2 regions of the Lysinibacillus sp. LK3 genome follow, and region 2 is predicted to be linked to the other one. Evidence: a T-box and tRNA genes for the amino acid it is inferred to sense, from the RefSeq annotation. Region 2 holds a T-box; the other holds one or more tRNA genes.

Region 1 (16,693 bases), on a different contig from region 2:
CAATATTCGATATCTTGCTTGCAGAAGCGGATACATTTCAGGAAGTAGCCTTTGCTGTGCCTCTGGAACAGTTAACATATCTATCTACTCCCCTAATTAATAGTGGTGGGTTTGTTTTTAACCCACTTAATTATTTTGTGTCCCACTTATGCTTTTATTATAATATGCATTGTTTTAAAGTGCAAGTAGTTGTATTGTTCTGGATAAAAAAAAGCCTCATAGCTCTAAAAACAGCTACAAGACTTTGTTGAACTTATTTAGTGAAAGATAAAATCGCATTCTTTTTAAAACCTTCTAAAGCTTTTGTTGCTTCAGTTTTATTTGTAAATTCAAAAATACGAACGTCCTTTTTCTCAAATACTGTAATAACCCACATTGTAAAATCTCCCTTCACATCATTCATTTTTGTAATATAACAACCACTAAAATTTGTGATACATTTGCTAAACTGTTTTATAACAACTTCTTACTTGATACCTATTCTACTCCGATTTTTAGGAAAAGAAAGTCTAATGTGAAGGTCTTCACAAACTGTTCAAATTCAAACCGCTTTCATTGAACAATTTGTGAATTGTGAGAATGACAGCTAATAATAAAGTCATTTATACCGTTAATAATTCTTTATACTTTCAGTAGATTAACTGCCTAATCGCTCCATTAACGTGGCATAATCTAAATGACCATACTGAATGACGACACCCTCTTTTTCAACTACCGGAATCATTAGCATATATTTTTCATGTATACGATCATCCTGCTCTATATCAATTATTTCAATATCAAATAGAACATCTTCCTGAACAAGCTTTAATGTCTGTAATCCTTCTACACATAAAGGACAATTCGCCCGACTAAAAAATTGAATCTTCATAGATAGCACCTCCTCCTTTATTATAAACGATGTGGCAATGTAGAAATGGCTACTATTCTTTGATGATGTTTATTTGAGCTGTCTTAGCATCCTTCTTTGTAATGGTTGTATTTTTGCCAACAATGACGGAAATCACGACAATCATTGCCACGACGATCGTAAACCAAGAGATGGATTCATTTAAAAATAGCGTAGCAAAAAGAATCATTAAAAATGGCTGTAAATATTGGATCTGACTAACTCTTGCAATACCTCCTAAAGCCATTCCCCCATACCAAGCAACATATGCTAAAAACTGACTGACAACAGCTAAATATAACAGGCTAACCCACGCTGTAAGAGGGGCATGTAGCATTTCCAAGGAAAATTGGGAAATGACAGGGACAATAAAAAAGGGAGCCGCCATCAAAATAGCCCAAGCAATCACCTGCCAGCTCCCTAATTCCTTCGCTAACTGTCCTCCTTCTGCATAGCTAAGACCTAATATTACAACTGCTGCTAATAATGCTAGATCTGCCATATGTAATTGGCCTAAGCCTAAAAAGCTAGCATAAATAATAACGGCTATAGCCCCAATAACACTCGATAACCAAAACTTAAATGAGGGACATTCACCTGCTCTGAATAAAGCAAAGCCCGCAGTCGCTAAAGGTAAAAGTGCTAATTCTACCGCTCCGTGAGAAACTGGTAACCTTATCATTGCCCAAGATGTAAGTAAAGGAAACCCTAATACAGCGCCAAAGGATACTATTATCAAGCTTTTAAATTGTCTAGCAGTCGGTAGTCTTTCTTTTCTTACAAGTAAAACAATGGCTACGATGAACGCCGCAATGACAGCTCTCCCCAATCCTACAATTGTCGCTCCAAAATATGGTACAGCTGTACTTGTTGCGGGTAACGTTAGACTAAAGCAAATTACGCCCACAAATCCTAACAGCAAACCTATTTTTTCTTTTCTTTTATCCTGCATGTTCTCATCCTTTCATTTTCCTCTCCATCTGTCCCTGATATAATCCATAGTAAGTGGCGCTACCTCAAAAATAAACAGAATTTTCTACCAACTGTCCTGGTACAGATAAAGGAGGAAGGATGATGATTGCAAAATATTTAGAAGTTGTAGAGGACATTAAAGAGCAGCTTGCTAATGGTGTGCTCCTTGCAGGCAGTAAACTACCTTCCGTTCGACAACTGTCTGAGCAATTTTCCTGCAGTAAAAATACAGTGATAAGAGCGTATAATGAATTAGAAAAGGAGCATCTTATTTTTTCCAAACCCAAAAGTGGCTATTATGTTGTGAATAACATAGAGCAACCAACTACAAACCAACAAGTTATTGATTTTTTATCAGCTGGTCCAGACAAAAGCATTATGCCCTATATTGAATTTCAGCATTGCATCAATCAAGCTATTGACACATTTAAAGAAGAATTATTTGGTTATAGTGATCATCAAGGGCTTTACTCACTACGTGTACAATTGGCTAAGTATCTGCAGAACTTACAGATCTTTACTAAACCTGATCGATTATTTGTTGTCTCGGGCTCACAGCAAGCATTACATTTACTAGCGGCGATGCCTTTTCCGAATGGTAAAAATAATATATTAATAGAACAGCCTACCTATTTTGGTTTTATAGAATCTGTCCATCTGCAACAAGCTACGACTTTTGGGATTGATTTAACAATGGAGGGCATCGATTTAGATCGTCTTGACTATATTTTTCGCAATAATGACATTAAGTTTTTTTATACTGTGCCGAGATTCCATAATCCTCTTGGTCATAGCTATACAAATGACGAAAAAAGAAAGATTGTGGAATTAGCAGAAAAATATGATGTTTATATTGTGGAGGATGATTTTTTAGGAGATTTAGATCCTAATAAAAAAGCGGATCCGTTTTTTTCTTTTAATCCCACTGGCAGGGTTATTTATATTAAAAGCTTTTCAAAGGTATTTCTTCCGGGTTTAAGAGTAGCCACAGTCGTCCTTCCCGCTATAATGACAAATCATTTTTTACGTTATAAATTTAGTGCTGATTTCAATAGCTCTGTGCTCTCGCAGGGTGCCTTAGACATTTATTTAAAAAGCGGTATGTTTAATAGTCATATTAAAAAGATTAAAGAGCTTTATGTAAGAAAAATGAGCGTTTTACAGGAGGCTTGCGAATCATTACTTCCCACCTCTACTAACTATACGAAACCAGTATCAGGCTTTTATCTTTCCATTATTCTTCCTGATAATGTAAGTGCTAGGCAGGTGGTTCATTTATTAAAGGAAAAAAATATATTGATGGATGACGCTGCTAGAATGTATCTACCAGAATTTAAAAAGGATAATCTTATTCGTTTAAGTATTTCTCAGGTAGATAAACCATTAATTTATACTGGTATTGAGGAACTAGCACTGTGCATTTCATCATTTGAACGTAAAATGCGCTATCCAAATCCCATTCACCTATTGTAATAAAAAAAGGCATTGATTGTGAGCAAGCTACACATCAATGCCTTTCGTTTTAAATTATTTTAAATGACTATCGAAGAATTTTACCATGGCATTATAGAATTCAATTCTATTTTCTTCATTTGCAAAGCCATGTCCTTCATTATCTTTTAGCATGTACTCTACATCCACACCTCTAGCGCGTAAGGCTTCCACAATTTGATCGGATTCTGCTTTGTTCACACGTGGGTCATTTGCTCCTTGTGCGACAAATAATGGTGTTTTGATTTTATCTGCATGGAAAACTGGTGAAACAGCAGTTAACAATTCTTTGTCTTTCTCTGGATGACCTACGCGCTCATAAAACATGTTACGCATAGTTTCCCAGTAAGGAGGGATGGTATTTAATAATGTAAATATGTTAGATACTCCTACATAATCAACTGCAGCAGCATATAAATCAGGTGTATACGTAATACCCGCTAATGTTGCATAACCACCAAATGATGCCCCATAAATACCGATGCGATCAGGGTCTGCAATGCCTTGGTCAATTGCCCATTGGACACCATCAGTGATGTCATCTTGAATCTTCAGACCCCATTGCTTATTACCAGCCTGAAGGAATTCTTTACCATATCCAGTTGACGAACGGAAATTCACCTGTAGCACTGCATAGCCACGATTAGCTAATAATTGTACTTCTGGGTTGAAGCCCCACATATCACGTGCCCAAGGCCCACCATGAGGATTGACAATAAGAGGGAGATCTTTTGCTTCTTTATTTTTCGGTAAAGTTAAATAGCCATTAATCGTTAAACCATCTCGGCTCTTATATGAAATTGGATGCATTTCTGCCAGTTCATTCGGATTTAACCAAGGGCTTAAAGTGGCCAACTCGGTTAACTCATCTGTCGTAGAATCGTAATAATAATATTTTCCATAGACAGTATCACTTGAAACACTCACAATAAATTTGGTCATTTCTTTATTGTAATCATTGATACCAAGCTCACTTTCATGCACATTCAGCTTGCTTTGGATTTTACGGAAAAGCTTTTCAAAGTTCTCGTCAAAGAATTGGTAATGTGGTTTATCTGTTATATACGCACCATATAGCAATTTATCGTGTTCGGCACTATATAAGACACCAGAAACATCTACTTGATCATTAGACATAATTACTTCTTCATTACCTTTTAAGTCGTATTTCACAACTTCTACTTTGTCTCTACCTTTGTTAGATGTAGCGTAAATGTATTGATTGTCTTTTGAGAAAGCTAGTGGCATTACTTCATCTCCAGCTTCCATTTCAATAAATGGCTTGAATTCATCCTTTTCAGAATCTCGATAAAGAATCGTTCCTTCCACACCATCTGAGGCTACAGCAATTCGTACATTTCCATTGCGATCTGCTAGCCAGCTCGTAATATTACCCGGATTTTTTGCAACGTGAGTTGTTTCCCCAGTCTTTACATTCAACTTGTAGACATCAAAAACTGTTGCATCTTCCTTATTCATCATGATAAGAATTTCATCTTTAACACCCTGTAGACCACTTAATATCCCAACTGTGACATTTGGATATGGCGTTAGATCTTTTTCCTCAGAGCCATTAAATGTTGTAGAATAAATATGGAAGTTTTCATCTCCACCTTTATCCTTTACGTAGAGTAAATTATTATCCTTCCAGTAAAATCCTGCAACGTCCCGATCCTTTGAATTGGAAACACGAACAGGCTCACTATCATCATTCATCTTTTTCACGAAAACATTGGATCTATTCTCCCAAGCAGAGGAAAAAGTAATGTAATTGCCATCTGGCGAAAGTTCATAACCGAAATTACCAGGATTTTTCATAAAGTCTTCAACTGAAATTTCCTTTACACCTTCATGATTAGAACCATTTTTTATTTGTTTCGCATTGTTTAAAATTTTTACTGCATCTTGTTTTGAAATTGCTTCTGTATTTAATGATAAACCATTAAATAAGCCAATCTTATTGGCCTTCTCTAAATAGTCAGCAAGTGAAGTCTCTTTTTCTTCTTTATTTAACGCTCTAACTAAAATACGAGCCGCTTCATCACGTTTAATTGTCAAACTTAAATCTGTGAATTCTCCAGCCTTGACCCATTTATCAATAATTTGTTGACGCATTGAATCTGAACCGTGCTGGAATGTTAAAGTTGTTACAGCTAAATTCAAAAATTCCTGCGCTGACACACGTTCTTCTTGTGCTGTTACTGTGCTATTAGTTTCATTTGCAGCACGGACTTCTTGCATTGTTGCAGGAATAACTACAGAGGTTGTTAAAATAATTGCTAACGATGCAGATAAAAATCTTTTTTTCAAAATGATTCCTCCCTATATCAGTTTACGCTATATCGTTTGTCGATATATTTAAATTATAACAATTCTAGCATTATTGTCAATAATTGAGAGGTTTTAATTAAGCCAAAATGAAAGCGAACTATATAGAATAGTTCGCCATACTCTATTAAAATTTCCTGCTTGCTCCTCCACCAGCAGAAGATCCGCCACCAAATCCGCCAAAGCCCCCTCTACTCGAACCTCCACCAAAACTTCCTGGATAACCGCCATAGCCTCCAGAGCGAGGACCTCCGCCGCCTTTCGAAAAGAATGAATAGATAATAATAACAACGATAATGATTAGGATAATTAACCAAGTGGGTATGTCATCCTCTTCTTTTGTTTGCGCTGGCAAATCACCGTTCCAATTATACTCTTGGGCAACAGCGCGGAAAACTTCAGAATAGGTTGCTTGAAAAGCTTGGTCTAGATTACCAGCACTTGCTGAGGGATAAAATGCATTATCTAAAATGCGTCCTAATTTACCATCTGGTAATGCTCCTTCTAATCCCTGACCCACGGCAATTACAACGTCGTTATTTCCTTCCCCTTGACCTAAGGTAGCTAAAATCAGGACACCGTTATTTTTTTCCTTGTCACCAATGCCCCATGACCGAATCAATTTTGTCGCATACATTTTCGGCTCTTGTCCATGAAGACTATCAACTGTGACTACCATGATTTCAGCACCCGTGCCTTGATCCAACTGCTCAGAATATTGATTTATCTCTTCTTTGACATTCGCAGAAATTACATTGGCAAAGTCATGTATATACGTATTTTTCATCGGTGATGGCATTGTTGCTTCTGCTAGATTCGAGAAAAAAAGAAGCATCGAACAAACGATGATTATCTGTACAATGCAGCGTTTCATTAATGTGTACCCGATTGACTAAAATCGATAGATGGTGCTTTGTCAGCTCCTGCTGTGGCTTTAAAGTATTCTTTTTGTTCAAAGCCAAACATCCCTGCCATTAAATTCCCCGGGAAACGTTTAACATGTTTATTGAATTGCTGCACCTCATTATTGTAATCCTCACGTGCTACTGCCAGACGATTTTCCGTACCTGCTAGCTCATCCATTAACTGGCGGAAGTTTGCATCTGCCTTTAAGTTTGGGTAATTTTCTACAACTACTAGTAAACGACTAAGAGCGCCAGTTAAAGCATCATTGGCAACAGCTTGCTCCTCTGGTGAGCTTGCACTTCCCATTTGTGCACGTGCCTCCGTAATATTCGCTATCACCTCTTGCTCATGATTCGCATAGCCTTTCACAGATTCCACTAGATTGGGAATCAAATCATAGCGACGTTGGAGCTGATTTTCAACTTGTGCCCATTTAGAATCAACATTTTCCTCGGCTGTCACCAGACTATTGTATTTAGGTATAAATAATAAGGCGATTACAACAAGAATGATGACAATTATTCCAATTGGTCCAAGTAACTTTTTCAATTTTAAGCCTCCTTGACTTGCTTTTCCTTCTATCTTTAGTCTACATTTTTACCTTTACATTTATACCGTATGAAATTGAATTGACACGACATACTAAATACTGCAACAAAAAATTATTGAGGAGGCGTTTTTTTTGTCACAATCGTTTTACAATGAATCATCAAACCAAACAAATTTAAATCAACAACATAGCCTAAATCATGGTGGACATGAAATGATGGACATGCATGAAACAATTGGCGAAATTATTGCAGGTATGAACCAAGCGATTATTTTGCGTCCCCATGTAAAAGATCCTGAATTACTCAACATTTTGGATCGCCAATATAATTTCACTCTTGGTATGTACAATACGATCGTAGAGTCGTTTAAAACAGGACACGATCCATCTGTTCCAACAGGACGCTACCAAATGGAAACAGGAAATGATTTCAAATATGGCCTAAATCCTGGTCAACCAAAAAAGCCGATGCAAAACGCTAATGAAATTAATGATGAAGCTATTTCTGGATTTTTACTTGGAGCTCAAAAAGGAGCAGCGAAATGTATGACAACTGCTGCGTTGGAGACAACAAACCCTGTAGTTCGTCGCGTTGTTGCGGATAGTATTCCTAACTGTATTGAAATGGGATACGAATTATCCATTTATCAAAATAAACACGGCTATTATCAGGTGCCTCAGTATTCCCAACAGGATATGCAAACGATGCTGAATGCATTCGACACAACATCTAATCCCCTTCATTAAATAAGAACAGCACAAAAAAAGCGAACGAGCATGTCGTTCGCTTTTTCAGCTTTATAATACTTTTCCTAAAAACGCTTTCGTACGGTCGCTTTGGGGATTGCCGAATAGTTCCTCTGGAGACCCTTCTTCTACAATATAGCCCCCATCCATGAAGACTACTCGATCACCTACTTCACGAGCAAAGCCCATTTCATGTGTCACAACTACCATTGTCATCCCTTCAGCTGCTAGATTTTTCATAACATCTAGCACCTCTTTTACCATTTCAGGGTCAAGTGCTGAAGTTGGCTCGTCAAATAAAATAGCTTTTGGCTTCATTGCTAAGGCACGAGCAATCGCCACACGTTGTTGCTGACCACCTGATAGCTGCTCAGGATAATTATAGGCCTTGCTGTCGAGCCCGACCTTTTTTAAAAGCTCATGTCCTAAAGCTTCTGCGTCTGTACGATTCATTTTACGAATTTGCATAGGTGCCATCGTGACATTATCGATAACCGTCATATGCGGGAATAAGTTAAATTGTTGAAACACCATACCCACTTCAGCGCGAATTTCATTGATATTCGTTTTAGGATCATTAATTTTTACATTTTCAATATAAATAGCACCATCCGTTACTTCTTCTAACATATTGATGCAACGGAGAAATGTACTTTTTCCTGAACCAGACGGCCCAATAACACAGACAACTTGTTTTTCTTGAATTTCATAATCGATTCCTTTTAATACTTCAAGCTTGCCAAAGTATTTGTGTAGGTTTTCAATTTTTATCATCTAGCTTCCCGCCCTTCTACCTTAGCTTTACGAGGGACATAGCTATTGCTAAATCGTTTCTCGATAAATGCTACAATCTTCGTTACACCATATGTCAACACTAAATATAATAATGCTGCAACGATATACGGTTCCCAGAAGCGGAAGCTTGCACCAGCTACGACCTTACTAGCGTATAAAATATCTGGTGCTGCAATTACAGTTACGAGTGAAGAATCTTTTAATAATGCAATAAATTCATTGCCCAATGGCGGAATCATACGTCTAAATGCTTGAGGTAAAATGACCTTACGCATCGCTTGGTTATGCGTTAATCCAAGAGAGCGAGCAGCCTCCATTTGCCCTTTTGCAATACTTTGAATCCCTGCACGGAAAATTTCCGCATTATAAGCAGCACAGTTTAAAATAAGCGCTGTAATCCCTGATACCATATAACCTAAAGAATGACCAAAAATTGTTGGAATAACTGCTAAGTGAATTAACAAGATTTGTACAAGCATCGGTGTTCCACGGAATAAATCGATATATAGTTTAGATGGCCAATAAATCCATTTTTTACTCGATAATTTTCCAAGGCCTAAAAATAGTCCTAATAGAATACCGCCAAAATAACCACTAAGTGTCAAAATAAGTGTTACGCCAATACCTCGTATAAACATATCTCGGTAGTTCCAGACAATGTCCCAGCGTAAGTCAAAGATGTCCATCCGAAAACCCCATTCCCCTTTAAATTACAATTAATAAATGAGCTGTTAGCAAAGTTACTATGTTAGTAGCATCATTTCATTCATTTTTATTGAAAATCAATGCCTGTAATTTCTTTTAATTTACCGTTTTCTTTAATCTTTTTAAGACCTTCGTTTAATTTATCTAGCAATTCTTTATTCCCTTTTTGAACCATGAAGCCATAGTATTCTTTTTCGAATGCATCATCTTCAATTACTTTTAGTTTTTGATCTGGGTGAGCTTTGATATATTCATAAACTACTGCATTATCTCCGATAGCTGCATCAACATTACCATTTAGCATCTCTTGGATAGCGATTGGCTGACTTTCAAAAGCCATAATATTTGTACTTGCTTCCCCTTGTAGCTTTTTCGCTGCCATATGACCAGTTGCATTGATTTGTACAGATACTTTTTTATCTTTTAATTCATCAAGAGATTTAATCTTTGAATCTTCTTTCACAACAATTAATAACTGAGACTCATAATACGGTTCTGTAAAATCAAATGATTCTTTACGCTCTTCCGTAATTGTGATTCCAGAAGCACCGATATCTGTTTCACCGTTCTTAATTGTTTGGAACACTGGCTCCCATCCAATATTATTCCACTCAACCTCAAAGTCCATCTCATCTGCAATAGCTTGTAGAATATCGACATCAATCCCTACAATTTTCCCTGAATCGTCAACAGATTCAAATGGTGCAAAAGTTGCCTCAGTACCTACTTTGTAAACCTTTTTGCCATCTCCACCATCTTCTGAAGATGAGCTACCTGAAGATGCATCATCTTTTGTACCACAACCTGCAAGTGCTAATGTTAAAGCTGCAATAATCATCAGTAACATCCAACCTGTTTTTTTCATTGTATTTCCCCCTAGTTCGATAATTTTCCGAATTACGTATTATTTTTCGCAATTCGGAAATGTTAGACTATTAGGTCAATTATATTAACATTATAGTATTTAGACAACAACTTTTCGCATAAAATTAAATATTTTTTCATATAAATTTATAATAAATTCATATAATTTGAAAAAACATGTATAAATAACAAGAAAATTAACCTAAAACTAATATATATACAATAAGAACCATGCCAAATTTCGATAAATTTAGGCAAAAAAAAGAATCCCCTCAGATAGGATTCTTTTTTTTCGACTATTACTAGTCTCACGTACAGTATGTTCACTAAAAAATAATTTGGAGTTGTTGCTTTTTTGAAGGTTTGAAAGGAATAAATAGGGGAATAATGCCAACTAGGACAGTATTCCCTTTATTCTTCCTCTCGATCTCCAGTAAGCAGGCTGCTAAACTACTTATTAGGAGATGAGCTATAACAGTATATCAATTGATCAGTAAAATGGCGCCCTCGGAGGGAATCGAACCCCCAGTGCAAGAACCGGAATCTTACGTGTTATCCATTACACCACGAGGGCAAAAGACACAAAAAAAAAGTACTCACTCTAGGCTTACGAAAAGCATGATGTAGATAACCCTCATTTTTGAAGCATACCTGCAAAATAGTGTCCTGTACTTTAAACCTTATAACCTTAATCATTATACAAGCCTATCCTATATAATTCAACCATAGAATGCAAAAACAATTTATTTTTTTAATTTCACTTTAGCAGGGTTAATATTTGACCTTCCCTGACTATAATGTGTATGATAAGGATACAGCTGAAATACAAAGGAAAATTTTCAGCAAAGGTATTCGAATTTAGCTTTTTAAGGAGGATTTAACATGAATTTAATTCCTACAGTTATTGAACAAACTAGTCGTGGTGAGCGTGCATATGACATTTATTCACGTCTACTTAAAGACCGTATTATCCTTTTAGGAAGTGCTATTGATGACAATGTTGCTAACTCCATTGTCGCTCAGCTTCTTTTCCTACAAGCAGAAGATCCAGATAAAGATATCTCTCTTTATATTAACTCACCTGGCGGATCCATTACGGCTGGTATGGCTATCTATGACACAATGCAAATCATTAAACCACAGGTACAAACAATTTGTATTGGTATGGCTGCATCAATGGGTGCTTTCCTACTTGCAGCTGGAGAACCTGGTAAACGTTTTGCCTTACCAAATGCTGAAGTCATGATTCACCAACCTCTAGGTGGTGCACAAGGTCAAGCGACAGAAATTGAAATTGCTGCTAAACGTATTCTATTCTTACGTGAAAAATTAAATGGCATTTTATCTGAACGCACTGGTCAACCACTTGAAGTCATTGCAAGAGACACAGATCGTGATAACTTCATGACTGCTGAACGTGCAAAAGAATACGGTTTAATCGATCATATTATGCACCGTAGCGATAATAAATAAAAAAATAGAAGGCATCACAGAATTGCTCTGTGATGCCTTTTGTATTTAATGAATGTTAATCTTCATTTTCAATAATTGTTGCCAATGCTGTAACCGCTTGCTCAGCATCGTTACCTTCACTGCTTAAAGTCACTTCGGTACCTTTAGCAACTGCTAAGCTCATAACACCCATAATGGATTTGGCATTTACTTTTTTCTCATCTTTTTCTAGAAAGATATCAGCACTAAAACGATTTGCTTCTTGCACAAATAGTGCTGCTTGTCTAGCTTGTAGTCCTAATTTTAATTTAACCTGGACTCTTCTCTCAATCATTCTCAAAACTCCCCTTCACTACCGTTCATCTATTAGTTTTATCTTACCTTACTTACTGGCAAAAGAACAATAAGCGATTAGCATGACATTCATACCTGAAAAGTATGATAACTTAACCACCTATTTTTTCACCACGCCTTAATGCATCCGCAATCTCATCAATTTTTCTCAATCGATGGTTAACACCTGATTTACTAACCGTTCCACTAGATACCATTTCACCAAGCTCTTTTAATGTCACATCTTGGTATTCAACACGGAGACGTGCTATTTCACGAAGCTTCTCTGGTAGTTGATCAAGACCAATTGAATTTTCAATAAATCGAATATTCTCAACCTGCCGTAATGCTGCTCCAATGGTTTTATTTAAATTGGCAGTTTCACAGTTCACAATACGGTTGACACTATTACGCATATCTCGCAAAATCCGAACATCTTCAAATTTCATCATAGCCTGATGCGCTCCAACAATATTAAGGAAATCTGAAATTTTTTCTGCTTCTTTTAAGTAAGTTACAAAGCCTTTTTTACGTTCAATTGTTTTGGCATTGAGTTCAAATTCATTCATCAAATCCATTAATGCCTCACCATGTTCTTTATATAAAGAATAAACCTCTAAATGATAAGCCGATGTTTCTGGATTATTGACGGAACCTCCTGCTAAAAAGGCTCCTCTTAAATAAGCTCTTTTTTGGCCGCTCTTTTGAATGAGCTTTCTTGAGATAGTATGGTTAAATTGAAAGTCGTCTGAGATGATTTCTAAATCAATTAATAGCTCACGCGCTCCTTCTCTTACACGGCATATATACACATTATTTTTTTTCAATCGCATTTTCTTACGAACAAGTAATTCAACATTGTACGGATACAATTTTTTCATAATCGTATATAGTCTTCTGGCAATTGCAGCGTTTTCGGTTTGCACGTCTAAGCTTAGTTGTTTATTTGCAAAGGATAATGAACCATTCATACGAATTAGGGCAGAAACTTCTGCTTTCATACAATGATTGTCCGCTTCTATTTGTGTCAATTCTTTTTTTGTTTCAGAAGCAAAAGACATATCACGCCCCCCTTTCAATCATGATTTCTATGTATATGTTCATCTTACCATATACAATAAAGCCATTATGTTTCTATTATTGGTCCTCTTACTTTTTGATGGTAAATATCAGCATAATCTACCAGCCATTCTGCAACATTTGTAGCATTATGTCGAACCGTTCCATCTGGTCGAATTGTAGCAATGTCTCGTTTGATAACTTCTAAACCCATACTTTCAAGCTTTGCTACGTCAAATGTTACTGGTTCCGCTCTTTCTTCTTTATACAGTTCTTTTACAGGGTTAGGGAGTTCTTCATCATTTACTAAAATGGAATCGATAAAATCATGGCCAACATGCTTATGTATGGCTGTTACATGATCGCCTGCTGTATAGGAAATGGTTTCACCCTTTTGTGTCATTAAATTACAAACATATATTTTTCTTCCTTTAGCCTTAACAACTGCTTCACCTATTTCCTTAACAAGCAAATTCGGAATAATACTTGTATATAAGCTTCCTGGTCCTACTAAAATATAGTCTGCACGAAGTATTGCACGAATAGCTTCTGGCAACGGTTGCACATTTTCAGGTACTAAAAAAACGCGATTAATGCGTTTCGTCGCTGTCGGGATTTTTGATTCTCCCTCGATAATTGAACCGTCCTCAAGCACAGCATGTAGGGTGATTTTTTTATTAGCTGCTGGAATAACTCGACCATGAACTTTTAAAACCTTTCCCATCTCACTGATAGCATGATTGAAATCACCAGTAATATCAGTAAGGGCTGTAAGCATTAAATTCCCTAAGGAGTGACCTCGTAAGTCTTCAGATGCCGAAAAACGGTATTGAAACATTTGCTCTACAAGGGGCTCAATATCTGATAATGCTGCAATCACATTGCGTACATCACCAGGCGGTGGGATATCGTAATCATCACGTAAACGACCTGAAGATCCACCATCATCTGCTACTGTTACAATAGCAGTAATATCAAATGGGTGATGCTTCAGACCGCGAAGTAACGTGGAGAGCCCTGTGCCACCACCAATTACCACAAGCTTTGTTTGCTTTTTCCCCATTCACTCATTCCTTTCTACGATTAATATCACGATGCGTAATAACCGTATTTTCCTTGCCCGCAAAATATGCACCAAAAAATTCTGCTAATGTCACTGAGCGATGCTGGCCCCCAGTACAACCAAAAGCAATAACAAGCTGTGATTTACCTTCTTGTCGATAGAGAGGAATCATAAAGTCTAATAAATCCGTCAGTTTTTGTATAAGGATTTGCGTATCTTCCAACGCTAACACATAAGAAGATACCTCTGTTTGAAGACCCGTTTTTGGACGTAGCTCCTCCACATAGTATGGGTTTTTAAGAAAACGAACATCAAACACTAAGTCCGCATCAATCGGCATACCATGTTTAAAGCCAAAGGACATAATGTTAACGGTAAAAATAGTATCTGCCTCACTTGCAAATTCTTTTACGATTTTTTCACGTAATTGCTTTGGTTTCATGTTAGATGTGTTATAAACAAAATTGGCACGACCCTTTACTTCAGATAAAAGTATTCGTTCCTGTTTAATTCCATCTAGAGGTAAACCATTCACTGCTAATGGATGTGCACGTCTCGTTTCTTTATACCGTCTGACTAATGTGGCATCATCTGCATCTAAAAATAAAATACGAGCAACAATATCGCCTTCTTTTAGTATATGGTCTAATGCGCCAATTAGAGCATCAAAAAAGTCGCCTCCGCGCATATCCATTACTGCTGCAATTCGGGTACTGTTTTTACCAGAATCTCTTAATAAGGTTAAAAAAGTTGTAAGTAACGCAGGTGGTAAATTATCAATACAGTAATACCCTAAATCCTCAAAGCTTTGAATAGCTACTGTTTTCCCAGCCCCAGACATTCCTGTAATAATAACCAATTCATGTGTACTTTGTTGGCCTTCAACCACCACTGTCATGCAACTCCTTTATTGTTCTTTTGAAATTTGTATTTTCTGATGAAGTAATTCAAAATTCGTTGTATAGTCAAACGTGCCATACTGAATGCCTGATTGCGAAACAGCAAATTGTAAATTAGTTCGATCTCCTTCAGCCATTGGCAAATGTGCTAAATCCTCTACTGGGTGCCATGCAAGTTTGCCTTCTCTTGTTTCTTCGAATGGTACTCCATCTACATCCTTTGCAACAAATGTATAGAGCATCCATTCATCCACTACGTCATTGTTTTCTTTAATGATCATCGTATAAACACCCTTTAAATGAACATGTAAAGGTATGACGTTTGTCTCTTCTTGAAACTCTCGAATAGCAGCCTCGAAGATTGACTCGCCACTCTCCATTTTCCCTCCTGGAGCTACATACCAGCCTCGTCTTGGTTTCTGAAGTAATAATACTTTACCGTCTTTTACGGCAATTAAATTTGCAATTCTTTGCATAGGCACACCTCTAATCACTTTTGCATTCTACTCTTCATTATAACAAGACCTTGTAAGTTTTGTCCTCATTTACAACTCTTGTACGCAGACAATTAACAATTTAGTTCTATTCAAAGATAACCATTTCATCTTGGGCGAAATTTACGTTTATCGTGATATTATTATTTGATTTTTTACACATAAAAAAGTAGGTTGCTCCCACCTATTGGAGGCGGAAACAACCTACTAAACAAAATAAAAGGGGGATTGCTAATTACATTTTTATCATACACCTTTTATATGTCATTCAAGTTACAGCAATATTAAAACCACATTAAAATTGTATTTTTTTCCTTAAAATAGCCCTATTAGGCATTAATTTTCTCTAATAGCTCTTCTACATAATGTTGAACAGCTTGCGCGGCAATACTACCGTCACCAGTTGCTGTTACAATTTGACGAAGTGATTTTTCACGAACATCTCCAGCTGCAAAGATACCTGGAATTTTTGTTTCCATCGTTTCGTTTGTCAAAATATAGCCAGCCTCATTTAAAATACCTAATGACTCAAATGGTTTCGTTAACGGAAGCATACCTATATAGACGAAAACACCATCTGTAGCAAATTCAGATTCTGTACCATCGACAGTTGATCGTAGTGTTACACTGCCAACTTTACCATTCGCTTCATTGATTTCTTTTACAGTTGCATTCCAAATGAAATCAATTTTTTCATTGGCAAAGGCACGATCTTGGAGAATTTTTTGTGCACGTAATTTATCACGACGGTGGACAATTGTCACTTTATCAGCAAAGCGAGTTAAATAAACACCCTCTTCAACAGCTGAATCTCCGCCACCTACGACAACTAGATTTTTTTGTTTAAAGAATGCTCCATCACATACTGCACAGTAGCTGACACCACGGCCACCAAGCTCTTTTTCACCAGGCACACCCATTTTTTTATACTCAGCACCAGTGGTGATAATAATGGCACGTGTTTTATATTCTTTTGCACCTGATTTAATTGTTTTATATTCTTCTCCATCGATGATTTCCGTTACATCACCATAGGCATATTCAGCACCAAATTTTTTAGCATGCTCAAACATTTTTGTAGAAAGCTCTGGTCCTAAAATTGTCTCAAAACCTGGGTAGTTTTCTACTTCTTCTGTGTTTGCCATT
Region 2 (16,693 bases):
GTTTGCTAAAATGAAACTATCTTATGACAGCAAGGAATGGGCAAATATGTATACAATTATTTACATGAAAGCGGACTATGAGCCTTGGTGGAAATTTGAAGGCTGGGAAGCTTATATTCAAACTGAAGATACATTTGACACGAAGGAGCTCTTTGAACGTGCATTACAGCAAAAATTAGCGCATTTTCGTTCCTCTTACGATAATGAGGCAGCGAAAGAGGAGCAGTATTGGGCTTTTTGGTCTGAGGATGAAAGCTTTTACTGTGAGGCTTGCGATGATGATGCACAAGTATATCATGGGATAATTGCGTGTAAAATAGAAGAGAAGTAAAAAAATTTTGAAAAAAAGTAAAAAAGATTTTTTCTTTATTTGACAAAATTATGGATGGCAGTTATACTTAACTTAACAATTTAATTGCTTCACCGGAAACATGAATTCACATATTACAAAAAGTGATCGCGTTAGTTCGGTACTCTTTGTAATATGTGAATTTTTTTCAATCGCTGAAGAAATTACATATTGTTCACTTTTATTTTTTGGAGGTTTTCTTAAATGAAACAAGGTACAGTAAAATGGTTTAACTCAGAAAAAGGTTTTGGATTCATCGAAGTTGAAGGTGAAAACGACGTATTCGTACACTTCTCAGCTATCCAAGGCGAAGGTTTTAAAACTCTTGACGAAGGTCAAAAAGTGGAATTCGAAGTTGTAGATGGCAACCGCGGACCACAAGCTGCTAACGTAACTAAACTTTAATTCTCAGTAATTAAAATTACTTCGTTAAACCCAAGACATCCTATGCAAATAGGATGTCTTTTTTGTATCATTTGCAAGTTTAAGGATTACAAATCCTATTTTAGGTTAAATATATAGTAGTGGCGGATAGCCATGCAAAAGTAAAGGATAGCGCTATAAAAGTAGCGGATAGCCATGTAAAACTGAAGGATACCTGCACAAAAGTAGCGGATAACCCTATAAAATGGAGGGGTAGCCCCGCCAAAATAGCGCATCGCTTGTAAAGAAGGAGGCAGATGAATGTGAATAATGAAGAAAAATTGCCTGAAGAACAGGAGCAACAGGATTTTTATCAGAAACTACGTACAAAATTAGTAGCTTTTCTTGGGTCGAAAAAGGGAAAAAGTAACAAGTTTACTCCGTATTTAATGTTTGTGCCTGATTTATTTCATTTGTTAATTAAAACAGTAACCGATGCGGGTGTAGATAAAAAGAGTCGTGCATTAATTGGGGCATCCATTGCGTATTTTGTATTACCGATGGATTTAATGCCAGAAGGACTGCTAGGCTTTGGTGGCTATTTAGATGATGTTGTACTAGCAACTTTTGTGGTAAATACCATTATTAATAAGTTGGGTCCAGATGTAGTGGAAAAGCATTGGACAGGGGATGACAAGCTTTTACATGTGCTACAAAAGGTTGCAGAAGTGAGTGATGAGGTTGTCAGTAAAATTCCTGTAAAATCGCCAATTGCTCAGTTCGTCAAGCAAGAAATTAAAGATAAATAATAATATTATGTAAACCTAAGACACCTTATAAAAATGAACCTGCTTATTACAGGTTCATTTTTTATTGCTCTTCTAATAAATTTCGGAGTTGTTGTACAGGTACAAATAGGCCAACATTTCCAATGGGCTCATATTTCATCGTGGCAAAGATAACCCCAATGACCTCACCATGTTGATCGATTACAGGGCTACCACTATTGCCACGATAAACAGGAGCTTTTAGCATTCTAACTGGCTCCTGCCACTCTTCTAATTGAATGGCTTCTAGCAATGTTCCTTCATTAGCGATTCCGGTGAAAGCAAGTGGATTTCCAATAAAATAGACATGTTCATTAACAGTGTAAGGTGGATCTTCTGCAAGAGGTAGATAGGGAAGTTGCTCAGCTTGCACCTGTACAAAGGCTAAATCTACGGCTGGATAGCTTTCGATTAATGTTGCTTCCATCAGTCCCTCATCAGGAAAGACAACTGATAATGTTGTGGCATGTTCGACAACATGGGCGTTGGTGACAATCAGACCATCTGGTGAGATGGCAAAACCAGTGCCTTTACTGGAGCCTGTTGAAATTTCAACGACTGCCTTTTTATAGGTTTGTATATCCTCTTGTGCAGAGAGCCGCGTTGAAACCTTGATAAATTCAAGCGCGGGTATGGAGTAGATTTGAAAAATGAGGGCAAATGTATTGAAAAACAGCACTAGTGCCATACCCCACACGATCCAGCGTACAAGAGGCTTTTGTTTTTTGGGCTTTTTTCCATAAATGCGTTCTTCTCGCGCCTGTGCTAAGGCTTTTTGCTGTTCCTCGAGTACAAGTTCAATAAATTCTTCTTCCGTTAATTCACCTTGCTTTGGAGTTGCGTTATGTATATCACTCATTGATTGGCCTCCTTTGCTAAAAAACAGACGCCCAAGCAGGACGCCTGTTTTCTTTCAATTATTCTATTTTTTGCAAGGTTGATGTCACAACAAATGGCTCATCTTGCTCTGTTTCCATCGTATCCTCTTTGCGAATTAGACCAATGTCCTTTGCAAAATATTTGGTTGTGGTCATTTGATCTTCAGAGCGACTTAGCTGGATGACATCTTGATAGACCGTTGTACCAGTATCAACAGTAGCAGTCGTTGATTCAATGGTCCAACCTTGAAAGCTTGTCCCGACTTGTAAAGGCTTTTGAAGTACGGTTTCCAGGACAGGATAAGAAGCTGCCTCAGCTGCACTTGGCATGCTTGGATTACTGTCAACAGGTTCTCGATAGACAAGATCAATACTTGTATCCGTTATGCGGTAGATTTTTAATAGTGTCACACCACCATTATCCTCTATTTGTACGATATGCTGTGTATCGAGGTAGGTAGTTTTTAGTGTGAAGCTAGCAAATTCATTTCCTTCCCCTTGAAAAGAAGCAACAGATCCATCAGGTGGAAAATAGGAGAGAAGTGACGTTTGATCTTGTTCCACTGCTTGCTTGTCTTCCACAGATGGTGTTGGAGCTGGCACAGGCTCTTCCTGAACTTCTTCACGACAGCCAGCCAGCAAAAATACTACAGAAAGTACTAGAACAGGGTATCTCATGAGCACACTCCTTCGCTATTTTCTTTCATTATACGTGAACGAGGAGTGTTATACGAATAATATGAGATTGTATAAATAATATTATTATGTAAACTATTTAATGAAAACTTGTAACAGCATGGAAAATTATCTATGATAGAAATGAAGTGAAAAAATGGGGGGCAAAGACATGTATAGACATGTAGATGATTTCTTACAAGAATGGTCAAATGCATCAAACGGGACACTACAGGTATTACAGGCTTTAACAGATGACAAGCTTCAGCAAAGTATTGTAGAGGGTCATAGTACACTTGGTTGGTTAGGCTGGCATTTAGTTGGAGCAGCAGGTTATTTTAGCTATCTAGCAGGCTTAAAAGTACCAATGATTCGCCAAGAAGATCCTGTGCCAACGACTGCGGCTGAGATCGTGACAGCCTATGAAAGCGTAGCAAATGGTATTAAAGAGGAAGTGGCTAAGCTTTCGAATGAAGAGTTACTAGAGGTAGTAACAGGCTTTAAAGCGCCGATGCCAAAAGGGGCTTTATTACGTGTATTAATTGACCATCAAACACATCATCGTGGACAAATGACGGTCCTACTACGTCAAGCAGGTTTACCAGTACCTGGCGTGATGGGACCAACAAAGGAAATGCAATAATCACGCGAGCAGCAGATAAATCGTTTATCTGCTGCATTTTTTAGATTGACACTTACCTACTAGTAAGTTAGTATAAAGCCATGACAAATAGAAAAATGCAAATTATAGAATTAACATTGAAGAATATTCAGGAAAAAGGATTCACATCATTTAGTTATGAGCATTTAGCAAAGGAGCTTGGCGTCACGAAAGCCAGTATTCACTATCATTTCGAGAAGAAGGGAGACTTAGGGATTGCTGTTTGCGAAAGAATTCAACAAGGATTAGAGAGAACTTTTACATTGATGAAGGAGTCCACTTTGCCAGCTGAGGAAAAGCCATTTGCCTTTATTATGCAGCGAATAAAATTTCTAGAGCAAGACGGCATTTGCCCTATATCAGCTTTACAGGCGGATTATCAAGAATTACCGCAACCAATGCAAGAAAAGCTTCAGCAGCTTAGTCAAATGGAAATCGATGTCTTTGTTGAGCTATTGAAAGAAGCTAAACAACAGGGCGCACTCCAAGCTACTAATGATTTGGAGGCTCTAGCTGTATTACTTATTTCAAGTACGAAAGGGGCATTACAATATAAACGTGTTGTAGGAGAAGCGTTCTTTCAAAAGATGCTGGAGCAATTAAAGGAACTGTTAAAGTAAGACATGATACGAGAAGGAGCGATGTGCATGGTACGAAGAGTCGTTGTTACTGGATATGGTGTTGTTTCCCCGTTAGGTAATTCGGTATCAGCCTTATGGGAGAATATTAAGGCAGGAAAATCAGGGATTCAAAAAATTCAAGGGGAGGCATTTAGCGGCATTAATACGCAAATTGCTGGGACGAGTAAGGATTTCGATGCAACGCTGTATATGGATAAAAAAGAAATCAGTAAATATGATCTATTTGTGCAATATGCTGTTGCCGCTGCCCAGCAAGCTCTGACACAAGCCAATTTAAATATGGATCAGGTAGATAAGGAGCGTTTAGGCGTTTACATTGGCTCTGGCATTGGGGGCATTGAAACGATTTTAGAAAATCATCAAGCGATGCTCAATCAAGGGCCTAGGAAGGTGTCACCATTTATGGTGCCGATGATGATTAGCAATATGGCTGCAGGAATACTAGCAATCAAAACGGGCTTTAAAGGACCAAGCTTTTCACCTGTTTCTGCATGTGCGACAGGAAACCAGGCGATTGGAGAAGCTTTCTTAGCGATTCGACATGGCTATGCGGATGGCATTTTAGCAGGCGGAGCGGAGGCACCGATCAATCCACTTAGCTTTGCAGGATTCTCCCGCATGAAAGCCATGTCCACTAGGAATGAAGAGCCAACAAAGGCCAGTCGACCATTCGATAGCGAGCGGGATGGCTTTGTCATGTCTGAAGGAGCTGGCATCGTATTCCTAGAGGAGTATGAACACGCCAAACAAAGGGGTGCTACGATTCTGGGTGAGATTGTTGGCTATGGGGTGACAACAGATGCTTATCATATTACAGCTCCTGATTTTACGGGTGCTGCCAATGCCATGAAGCTGGCATTAAAAATGGGTGCTATCGATGGGTCAGCTATCGATTATATCAACGCACATGGCACAAGTACTCCAGAGGGAGATAAATCTGAAACAAAGGCTATTAAACACGTTTTTGGTGATCATGCCTATCAACTAAAGGTTAGCTCCACAAAATCGATGACAGGACATCTCTTTGGCGCGGCCGGTGGAATTGAAGCCATTATTACATTGAAAAGTATAATGGATGGCATTATTCCACCAACCATCAATTATGAAACACCAGATCCCGAATGTGATTTAAACTATGTTCCTAATGAGGCGCTTCATCAAGACGTTAACTTTGCGCTATCGAATGGGTTTGGCTTTGGTGGTCATAATGCTGTGCTAGCATTTAAAAAATTTGAGGAATAAGGCATTAGCTTAGCTAAAAAGAGTGGTATGAATTTAATTGTTCATACCATTTTTTACGTTTGTTTTATCAACTTGAAAAGAGAAGAGGGAACTTAAGCTATTGCAAGTCAATAAGTTTTCCTTATGAGAAATAGCTAGAAATTCGTATTATAACTTATAGTTAGAGTATGGTAAATTCAAAGGAAAAGGGGGATAAATGATGCGAATCTTTGATGCACACTTTCATATCATTGACTTTAATTTTCCGATTATCGAAAATCAAGGTTATACGCCACCAAGCTATGTAGTAGAGGATTATCAAAAGGACACAGTGCGTCTCCAGATAGCGGGAGGCGCCATTGTATCAGGATCTTTTCAAGGATTTGACCAAGCCTATCTTTTAAAAGCATTGAAACAATTGGGTCCCACGTTTTGTGGGGTAACGCAATTACCTAATACGGTCACGGATGATGAAATTGTACATTTACATAACAATGGGGTACGGGCATTACGCTTTAATAGTAGACGAGGTGGTTCAGAGGATTTATCACAGCTAGAAACCTTTGCACGACGGGTTTATGATTTGGTGGGCTGGCATAGTGAATTATATATCGATGCGAAGGAAATACCGGAGATAGCCTCGACAATTGAAGCATTACCAGCCATCTCCATCGATCATTTAGGGTTGTCGGAAGAAGGGCTGCCACATTTATTAAAGCTTGTTGATAAGGGAGTACGTGTCAAGGCGACTGGCTTTGGTCGTGTGGAGCTGGATGTGAAGCATGCTTTACAAGCGATTTATAATGCTAATCCAGATGCCCTCATGTTTGGAACAGATTGCCCGTCTACTAGAGCTAAACGACCTTTTAATTATGGGGATGTGGAATTGATTCAACAGCTATTCGATCAACAGGCTGTTGATAAAATCCTCTACAAGAATGCGCTACAATGGTATTTTCAGCGTTGAATATAAAAAAGAATCCATGTTGGCATGAAAATGGATTCTTTTTTAATTATGACGGTACTAAGCATTTCGATAGTTGGCAAACATAATTTCATTATAATACTGATCTAATTGAGGCATACCTAGTTCTTTTGCGATCATTAGCTCAGCCTCTCGGTCATATGCTACTCTAATAAATTGGATGGCATTGTTTGACTGTGTTCCATCTAGAATGGCATAGGAAGCAGAAGTTAGGTCAAGTGAATTACCAACACTCCCTACATTACAAAGAATTCCTTGTTTATATGTATGTAAAAAAGTTGTATGGATATCGCCATAGAACACAATATCAGGATGTTTCTTGTAATGGCTTGAATTGGTTACTGCCGTATTCTCAAACATAGATAAACGCTTTTCAAGTGGATGATTTGGTAGGATACGTTCAAATTCACTTCTTGGAGACGCATGGAAAAATCTTATGAGCTGTTCATTTAATTCAAGATCAATATGGAAGGGTAATGACCCGAGATATTGATAGTCTTTTGCTGTTAATCGATCTTTAAACCATTGGAGAAAATCATTGTCAGTAGGGGATTGAATAAATACGTCCCAATTGCCTCGTACGACTTGTTCACAATTCTGTTGGATAAGTTCTATACAGGCAGAACCTTGAGGGCCCTTGCCGATTAAATCACCTAAACAAAAAATTCTGTCAATCTTTCTTAAGCGAATGTCTTTTAATACGGCCTCTAATGCCGTTTTATTCCCATGAATATCTGATATAATTGCAATTTTCTTCACGAAGATTACCCCCTCATTAATGCTATACTATATAATTCAATAAAAATCCTTTTAATCCTTTAAAAACCATATAAACACGAAAGACAAAATAATCCTCTACCCACTATGGGTAGAGGATTTTTGTAAAGCTTAGCTTAAGCCTTGGCTATCTTTCCACTCTAGGAATTCATCATATGTTAACTGCTTATCTAAAATAGAGCCGTCTTCACGGATTTCGATGACACGGTTAGCAATTGTTTGGATGAACTGATGGTCATGTGATGTGAAAATCATTGCGCCTTTGAAACGAATTAAGCCTTCGTTCAATGCTTGAATAGATTCAAGGTCAAGGTGGTTCGTAGGTTCATCTAATAAAATAACATTTGCTGTCGCAAGCATCATTTTCGATAGCATACAACGTACCTTTTCGCCCCCAGAAAGAACAGCAGGGGATTTCTTCACTTCTTCACCAGAGAACAGCATACGTCCTAGGAAACCACGTAGGAAGCTTTCTGTTTCATCGTCTGGAGAATATTGACGTAACCATTCTACTAATGTTTTTTCAGAACCTTCGAAGTACTTGTCATGATCGTTTTCGAAGTAGCTTTGAGATGTCGTTACACCCCATTTAAATGTGCCAGCATCCGCTTCTTTTTCTTCCATTAAAATATCAAGAAGTGCTGTTTTCGCCATTGGGCTACCAAGTAAAACAATTTTATCTTCTTTGTTCATCGAGAAGCGCATGTCCTTGAATAGCGTTTCGCCTTCATGACTTGCTGTTAGACCGTCTACTGTTAGGACATCGTTCCCAATTTCACGGCCGATTTGGAAGTTGATAAATGGATATTTACGGCTTGATGGCTTAATATCATCAAGCTCAATTTTATCCAGCATTTTTTTACGAGATGTTGCTTGCTTCGATTTAGAAGCATTGGCAGAGAAACGTGCGATAAACGCTTGTAATTCTTTAATTTTCTCTTCTTTTTTCGCATTTTGGTCTTGTGCCATTTTTTGCGCTAATTGAGAAGATTCATACCAGAAATCATAGTTCCCTACATATAATTGGATTTTAGAGAAGTCCAAATCCGCAATATGTGTACATACTTTATTTAAGAAGTGACGGTCATGGGATACAACAATAACTGTATTCTCAAAGTTAATCAGGAACTCTTCCAGCCACTGAATTGCCTTTAAGTCAAGGTGGTTGGTAGGCTCATCGAGTAATAGTACATCAGGCTGACCAAACAGTGCCTGTGCCAGTAATACTTTAACTTTGTCAGAACCTTCAAGATCGCCCATTAGCATGTAATGAAGATCATCGGAGATACCTAAACCGTTTAATAGTGTAGCCGCTTCTGAATCAGCTTCCCAACCGTTTAGCTCTGCAAATTCACCTTCTAACTCTGCAGCACGCATGCCATCCTCATCTGAGAAATCTTCCTTTGCATAGATAGCATCTTTTTCTGTTTTCACGTCATATAGGCGTTTATTCCCCATAATAACTGTGTCGAGCACTGTATGCTCATCATATTCGAAGTGGTTTTGTTTCAGGACAGATAAACGTTCGTCCTTACCCATCGATACATTTCCTTCCTGCGCTTCGATTTCACCAGAAAGGATTTTTAAAAATGTTGATTTACCAGCACCATTTGCCCCAATTAAACCGTAGCAATTGCCTGGTGTGAATTTTATATTTACGTCTTCAAATAGTTTACGATCGCCATAGCGAAGACCTACATTACTAACTTGAATCATGCAAGTTCCTCCTTTTTTCACAATGGCTCTAGTATAGCATGAAATATGTTCCATAGTCTATAAACATTATTAAATCAAGGTTTGGCGTTCTTTCCACATTTTTTGTTAAACATAAACTGAATAAAGATACAATAAAAAATTTAAATTTGGTGTAACTTTCTTTGAGAGTGAGGCGTCTATATTGTAGTGTGATTAACTATTTTTGAAAAAGAATAGAAAAATGACATCATTTACCACGGGGATTTTAGTTGCTTATTCACAAAGGTTTCGTCTAAAATGATTCTGACTGTTTATATATCAAGTAAATCATCACTGGTGCCCACAAGCCCATCCCCGTTTTGAATGCCAGCTATTCGTGGCTCTTTCATTTATACTAGATAGATGTTGCTAAAGTTAGACTAAAAACATCACAATCCTCATAAATGATTTCATTCATTTATCTTGATGATAATTTCATATAAGAATGCTGTAAGCTAAAGAATTATTCGTTTGTGGTAATGATATGCTATGCCTGCGTTCAACTAGGACATTCAGCCCTTGTGGCGGGAATGATGATTAAATAAACACATCGATGGAAATTTTAACAATTGGAGGTATATTATGGGTAAGGGCTTATTATGGACAGCCACTTGTGTAATAGTAGTTTTAGTTGGGTTTGGTAGCTACTATTTTATTAAAGAAATAACAAACTCTATGGCATACGATAAATTAGTAGATGAGTATAAAAAGCCAGAACCAATTGAACATATAGAGGAAGAATATGATGTTATTGTCATCGGTGGTGAGCCAGAGGGAGTGGCTGCGGCTGTGGCTGCTGCTCGAAATGGTGCGAAAACATTGCTGGTCGAAAAACGACAAGAGTTAGGTGGATTATTTACATATGGTATGCTGAATTTCCTCGACATTCCTCGTGATGGCCATAACAACTCGATTAGTGAGGGAATATTTAAGGAATGGCATGAGCTTGTTAGAGGGAATGACGCTTTTGGCATTGTAGGTGCTAAGGCAGCCTTTAAAAAGCTAATCGATGAAGAGCCCAACTTAACGTTATCCGTGCAAACCGAGGTTGTGAAAGCAAATGTCAAACAACAACAATTAACGTCTGTGGAATTAAAAAATGAGTACGGTACATATGTTGTGACGGGGAAATCATTCATAGATGCTACACAGGATGCTGATTTTGCTGCCTTGTCGGGCGTTCCTTTCTTTGTGGGCGGAGAAGATATTGGCATAAAGGATAAGCGTATGGCTGTGACTTTAATGCTACATTTAAAAAATGTCAATTGGGATGAAGTCAAAAAAGCGGCTAATTCCGGTGTATTTGGCGGTGCTAATTTAAATCATACGGTGATGTGGGGCTTTACAAAGCTACATGATGAATACAAGCCATTACAAGAGGGTACAAGATTACGAGGGTTAAACTTAGCTCGTGTAGATGATGAATATTTCATCAATGCCTTACAGATTTTTGGTATTGATGGCTTGAATGAATCCTCAAAACAAGCGGCGATTGTCGCTGGGAAGAAAGAAACGTTACACATTCTAAAATATTTACAAACAAACTTCCCAGGGTTTGAAAAGGCTGAAATTGTCAGCTATCCAGAAGAGCTCTACGTCCGAGAAACGAGACATATTTGGGCAGAGTATCAATTACCAATGGCAGACCTGTGGAAAAATAGTGATCAGTGGGATAGCATTGGCATTGCCTCTTATCCAGTCGATGTGCAAGCGCAAACGCCTCATGATTATGGCTATGTGATCGCTGCACCAAAGCAATATGCTATTCCTTTCCGGTCGTTAGTACCGAAGGATATTGATGGCTTACTGGTTGTCGGACGCTCTGCTGGTTATTCATCACTTGCAGCTGGTAGTGCACGTATTGTTCCAACAGGGATGGTGACAGGTGAAGCGGCTGGGACTGCGGCTGCTCTTGCACAGAAGCACGATGTAACCTTTAGAGACATGAGTAAGGATAAATCATTAATCGCTACATTACGCAAGCAATTAGCTAAACAAGGTGCCTATGTTGATTCATTTTCAATTGAGTATCCATATCAAGGAGAATGGTATGATGAAGCCATTCAAACCCTCATTAATTACGGCCTTGTTGTGGGCGGCTATGATAATGACCTAAAAGTAGACAGTAAGGCGACGAAAATAAAGTTTGCTAAAATGTTAAAAGAGAGCATGCAACGTGCTGGTGGAGAAAGTGCAGCAGGAATGAAGGACCAGCTCGAAATTGTCATCAATAAAGTTTATAATCAAGGCGATGAAGCTATTGAGCGAGATGAGCTAGCTCAATATTTGGCTGACGTCCTCATGGGTGAATCCAATGCGACTAGCTGGGATACATTAGTAGAAAAAGGAATTGTCACGGAGAAAGTAGCGAAGAAAGTCTCTGATAATAAGAAATTAAAATTAAAAGAGATGTATGCGATTATGGCTGATGTGATTCATTATGTAGAAAAAAAACGTTCCTCCTTGTGAGGAGCGTTTTTTGCTGAAACGGCAACGTAAAAAAGGGTTGACGCCAATTAGAAAGTCCTGTAATATATGTCAAAATCATAAAAAATTCGATGAAAAAGAGAGTAATTGATGGAATGACTGGCAAGCGAGTTAGGGATGGTGGGAGCCTAATGCAGGAACCATGAATGAAGCGCACTTTGGAGAAGATTCTCGAACAAATAGTAGAGAATAGCGGGGCGTCACCTCGTTAACAACGGAAAGTGGTCATGTGACATGGCAACTAGAGTGGTACCACGGGATTATCATGCTCTCGTCTCTAATTATAGAGGCGAGGGCTTTTTTATTTGAACAGGAGGAGGAGCAAAATGAATCAACAAATCGCCGACAGTATAGCAGTCACATTAAAGCAGCAAATAATAGGAGAGGACATATTGTCATTATTAGAAAAACCCAAAAGCTTGGAGCTAGGGGACGTAGCCTTTCCATGCTTTACTCTAGCAAAAGTGTGGAAAAAATCACCGCAGAGTATCGCGGCACATATAGCAAGTCAATTAAATCATGACAGTATCGAGCGTGTGCAAGCTGTTGGTGGCTATGTCAATATTTTTCTTGATCAACAAAAGGTGACGCAACAGGTGTTACGCAAGATTCTGCGCGACAAGCAACAATATGGTACTACGCCAACAAAGATGGGAACGGTCATCTTGGATTTTTCCTCTCCTAATATCGCCAAGCCTTTCTCGATGGGACATTTACGTTCAACGGTCATCGGTAATGCCTTAGCAAATATTGCAGAAAAAAATGGCTATCAAGCCATTCGTATCAATCATTTAGGGGACTGGGGTACACAATTTGGCAAGCTTATTGTTGCTTATCAGCTTTGGGGTGATAAACAAGCTATTTCGGCTTCCCCGATAGAGGAGTTATTAAAGATTTATGTGAAGTTTCATGAAGAGGCCGAGCAAGACCCAACGCTCAATGAACAGGCTCGTGCCGCCTTTAAAGCATTGGAGGACGGTAATGAAGAGGCGCAGGCATTATGGCAATGGTTCCGAGATGTGTCATTCATAGAATTTCAAACAATATATGAGCTATTAGGAATTCATTTTGATGCCTTTATAGGTGAAGCCTTTTACAATGACAAAATGCCGTCCGTTGTAACAGAATTAAAAGAAAAAGGGCTCCTCGTGGAATCAGAAGGTGCGTATGTTGTGGAGATGGAGGAGATGCCTCCATGTTTAATAACGAAAACGGATGGAGCCACGCTTTATGCGACGCGTGATTTAGCAGCAGCCCTGTATCGCCAACAGCACTACCAGCCCCAAAAGATGTTCTACGTTGTTGGCAATGAGCAGTCCCTCCACTTTAAACAACTTTTTCAGGTCATCGAAAAAATGGGCTATCCTTGGGCAAAGAATCTGCAACATGTGTCATTTGGCATGATGCTGAAGGATGGCAAAAAAATGTCGACGCGTAAAGGCAAAGTGGTGTTATTAGCAGATGTACTAGCAGAAGCTATAACGACGGCACAGCGTAATATGGAGAAGAAAAACCCTTCTCTATCTAACAAAGAGCAAGTCGCAAAGCAAGTGGGGGTTGGAGCGGTAATTTTTAATGATTTAAAATCCCATCGTCTCAACGATATTGAATTTTCAATCGAGCAAATGATGAATTTTGAAGGCGAAACAGGGCCATATGTACAGTATACATATGCACGTATTTGCTCTATTTTAGATAAAAAGAAAGCTCCGACTCAAGATATGCTATTCAAATCTTTAGGAGAGCAGGCTTGGCCGATTATTTTATTACTAGAACAGTTTCCTAAAACGGTAGCTATGGCTTTTGAGCAGGCTGATCCGTCCCAAATAGCGAAATATGCCTTACAACTGGCACGTTTATTTAATAAATATTATGCACAGTACAAAATATTAGTAGAAGATGAACAGCAAGCATCCCGTCTTGCATTATGTCAGAGTGTTGCTATTGTTTTAAAAGAGTCATTAGCCTTATTAGGTATTGAATCACCTGAAAATATGTAAGAAGCCTTAGCCATGTAAAGGGTAAACTGTCCAATCATTGACCAACCATCGAAAACATGATAAAAGGATAGAGGAATCCATGCAAGCTTTTCATAAATGAAGGCTGCGTAATAACAGAGGGGATCAAACAATTGGTTAAAAAACATTGGACATTATCACTCACCTTCGTGGTGATTAGTATATTTTTTGTCGCTCTTAATATGAGGCCAGCTGTCACGGGAATAGGACCGCTTTTTAATGTCCTCATGACATCCTTACATGTCTCGAATACAAGCATGAGCTTTCTCACAGCTATCCCCGTTTTTTGTATGGGATTATTCGCACCTTTGGCTGTCCCGCTTCAGCGAAAAATGGGCACGAAATCAGCTATCACCCTTTTAGTGGCCATCCTTGTCGTCGCGAATGGGCTACGCTTTTTCCAAGCAAGCTATCTCTTGCTTATCGTGACAAGCTTTGCGGCAGGCTTAGCAATTGCAATGATTGGTCCTATTCTAAATGCTTATATTAAGAAAAAGTTTCCAGAACGCTTTACGACAGTAGTCGGTATCTATTCATTCGGTATAGGCGTAGGGGCTACTTTAAGTGCAGCCTTAACCGTGACTTTTTATCAGAGTTTCAGTAATAGCTGGACAATCGCCCTTGGTATGTGGTCAATCCTTGCTATAGTTGCTCTCGTTATCTGGTTAGCGGCAATTCCATCCGAACACAACGAGCAGCTCCAACAAGTAACTACGTCAGAAGAAATCCGTAATCCGTGGACATCTAGACGTGCCTGGGTAATTTTACTGTACTTTAGTTTACAAACATCACTCTTTTTCTCAATCATGTCATGGCTTACGCCGCTATTGCAGGATAAAGGCCTGTCATTAGAGGCATCCAGTGCCATGCTAACAATTATGTCTATTGTACAAATGATAGGGAATATGGCGGTACCAATTCTCATGGAAAAATGGCCAAGTCGAATGGCTTGGCTACTAGTGTTTAGCTTTGTCGGCGTGATTGGATTTATGCTACTCTGGCTGACAGCGGGTATTTACCTATGGCTGGCTGTTTTATTAATTGGCATTGTGCTAAGCGGGCTATTTCCAATCGGACTATTGCTGCCTCTTGATGAAGCCAAAAATGATCAGGAGGCCACTAGTTGGTCATCTATGGTGCTGGCAGGTGGCTTTATGGTAAGTGCCATTATCCCCATTCTAATAGGCGTTTGCTATGACCTAACGGGCAACCATACATGGACGTATCTGATCTTTGTATTATTAATGCTCGGCATTCTAGTAACGACAGGACTATTAAGAAAAAAATGATTGTAAGAGACATGTGTCAGGTTGCACATGTCTTTTTATGTGAAAATTATTTTGAGGGTATAATATCCTTCCATCTTCACAGCAAATTTTGTCTTCCATCAATATTAATGGGTAGAAAGAAATGACTTTAGGGAAGTTGCTGCATTTTTCTAATATTAATTTTCCAATAATAATATTATGTAAACTTGAAACATTACTAGTCCTTGATTATGATAGAGAAGAGAGAATGTAGAATAGAAAGTTTTGGTGAAGGTATGTATAAAAAAGTGCTCATTTTAGGAGCGGCAGCTTTTCTGGTAGCAGGCTGTGACAGTCAAATAGGGACAGGATGGTTTCAAAATAAAAAGGCAGAGGTGGAAACAGAGGGAGCTGTGACGAAGCAACAGGAAAAAATTGTCCCAGAGGTCAAAGTGATTGGAGAGTATGGTGTTGGAGCAGGCATTATTATCAGGCAGCAGGATGATCAACTGTATATTTTAACGAATGGCGCACTAGTGGCATCCAAACCAACTGCCCTTGTTCAATTTGGTCAAGACAAGCTGGTAGTAGCGACTATTCATGTCATGTCAACAGCCTATAATATGGCCCTGCTACGAGTAACCTATCAAGCGGATGTGCAAGTGCCTAATTTATATGAAGGTGAGCTAAATCAGCTAGCTGTTTATGTGAATGGCTTACCCTATACAATTCAAAAATACCAAGATAAAGTAGCGGCTTATTATATAAAAGCGGAACAATCGATACCTCTAGGAAGCCCTGTCATGGAGGCTGAAAACGGAGCCATTGTCGGATTATATGTTAATCGACAACAGCAAGGAGCATCGCAGCCATACATATTGCCTATAAAGGAATTCCAAGCATCCATCGATGAATGGATTGAGGAGGGCATGACAGCCAGTGTACGACTTTCCCAATCGAAAAATTTATACCCCTATATTGAGCAAGGGGATAAAGAAGCTGTACAGCAAGCAATCGAACAATATGGAGAAAATATATTTGCGTATAATACCGATGAAATTATGCTATTTTTAGATATGTTTCACAAGTATTTAAAGGGGGCAGTGACAACCCAGGATGCAAGTGTTTTGAAACCGATTGTCGGGACAGAGGCTATACAGGAAACCTTGGCAAGTATGGTTGCCTATTATGCTTCCAAGCAAGCCAAAATTCATTTCTCAGACACGGATATTCAGGCAATTCGCGTAGAAGGGCAGCGTCTTATCGTACAGGCTAAAACGGAATATATCCTGACGAATGCTGCTGGACAGGAGGCACTTGCCTACTCCAACATGTTGTATGAGTTAGAAAAAAATGAACAGGGCGAGTACAAGCTACTTGGTCTCACAAACAAGGAGTGAATTTTGCATGGACCAAGCTAGACAAATGCTACAGCATCATTTTGGCTATGATACCTTTCGCCAAGGACAAGCCCAGATTATTGAACAAACATTACGAGGGCAGTCAAGTCTTTGTGTCATGCCAACAGGTGGAGGGAAATCCATTTGCTATCAAATTCCAGCGCTAATGCTTGAGGGGTTAACCATCGTGATTTCGCCACTGATTTCACTGATGCAAGATCAGGTGGAGGCTTTACGTACAGCAAATATTCCAGCAGCCTATATTAATAGTACGCTGACGGCACAGGAAGTGGATGAAACCATGCAGCTTGCTAGTGCGGGTTATTTAAAGCTCCTCTATATTGCACCTGAACGACTGGAAAGTACTACGTTTCTTCAAGCATTGTCGTATTTATCTGTCCCATTACTTGCGATTGACGAGGCTCATTGT

What was found. A T-box is a leader RNA that pairs with one kind of tRNA and senses whether it is charged. The one in region 2 lies ahead of argS (arginine--tRNA ligase), so its partner is inferred to be a tRNA-Arg.
Region 1: it encodes a tRNA-Arg, which carries the amino acid that the T-box ahead of argS (arginine--tRNA ligase) is inferred to sense. The anticodon was not compared.

The regions. Positions count from the first base shown of each region.
Region 1 covers NZ_LDUJ01000004.1:31,997-48,689, reverse strand. Annotated here, with positions in the region: gene VK91_RS03630 (sugar-binding transcriptional regulator) at 1-78, opposite strand, end outside; gene VK91_RS23170 (hypothetical protein) at 254-376, opposite strand; gene VK91_RS03625 (glutaredoxin family protein) at 638-871, opposite strand; gene VK91_RS03620 (DMT family transporter) at 924-1,841, opposite strand; gene VK91_RS03615 (PLP-dependent aminotransferase family protein) at 1,964-3,334, shown strand; gene VK91_RS03610 (S9 family peptidase) at 3,389-5,662, opposite strand; gene VK91_RS03605 (YgcG family protein) at 5,808-6,554, opposite strand; gene VK91_RS03600 (LemA family protein) at 6,554-7,135, opposite strand; gene VK91_RS03595 (spore coat protein) at 7,269-7,883, shown strand; gene VK91_RS03590 (amino acid ABC transporter ATP-binding protein) at 7,935-8,657, opposite strand; gene VK91_RS03585 (amino acid ABC transporter permease) at 8,654-9,364, opposite strand; gene VK91_RS03580 (basic amino acid ABC transporter substrate-binding protein) at 9,451-10,248, opposite strand; tRNA gene VK91_RS03575 (tRNA-Arg) at 10,747-10,821, opposite strand; gene clpP (ATP-dependent Clp endopeptidase proteolytic subunit ClpP) at 11,130-11,720, shown strand; gene VK91_RS03565 (HPr family phosphocarrier protein) at 11,776-12,033, opposite strand; gene whiA (DNA-binding protein WhiA) at 12,146-13,093, opposite strand; gene yvcK (YvcK family protein) at 13,159-14,154, opposite strand; gene rapZ (RNase adapter RapZ) at 14,159-15,052, opposite strand; gene VK91_RS03545 (8-oxo-dGTP diphosphatase) at 15,062-15,529, opposite strand; gene trxB (thioredoxin-disulfide reductase) at 15,877-16,693, opposite strand, start outside.
Region 2 covers NZ_LDUJ01000015.1:89,451-106,143, reverse strand. Annotated here, with positions in the region: gene VK91_RS11625 (DUF1033 family protein) at 47-331, shown strand; gene VK91_RS11620 (cold-shock protein) at 554-754, shown strand; gene VK91_RS11615 (YkvA family protein) at 1,030-1,521, shown strand; gene VK91_RS11610 (S1C family serine protease) at 1,583-2,398, opposite strand; gene VK91_RS11605 (hypothetical protein) at 2,457-3,095, opposite strand; gene VK91_RS11600 (DinB family protein) at 3,265-3,735, shown strand; gene VK91_RS11595 (TetR/AcrR family transcriptional regulator) at 3,816-4,373, shown strand; gene fabF (beta-ketoacyl-ACP synthase II) at 4,401-5,636, shown strand; gene VK91_RS11585 (amidohydrolase) at 5,836-6,582, shown strand; gene VK91_RS11580 (metallophosphoesterase) at 6,640-7,359, opposite strand; gene VK91_RS11575 (ABC-F family ATP-binding cassette domain-containing protein) at 7,489-9,093, opposite strand; gene VK91_RS11570 (FAD-dependent oxidoreductase) at 9,694-11,580, shown strand; T-box leader at 11,661-11,880, shown strand; gene argS (arginine--tRNA ligase) at 11,925-13,598, shown strand; gene VK91_RS11560 (CynX/NimT family MFS transporter) at 13,730-14,905, shown strand; gene VK91_RS11555 (hypothetical protein) at 15,160-16,263, shown strand; gene recQ (DNA helicase RecQ) at 16,271-16,693, shown strand, end outside.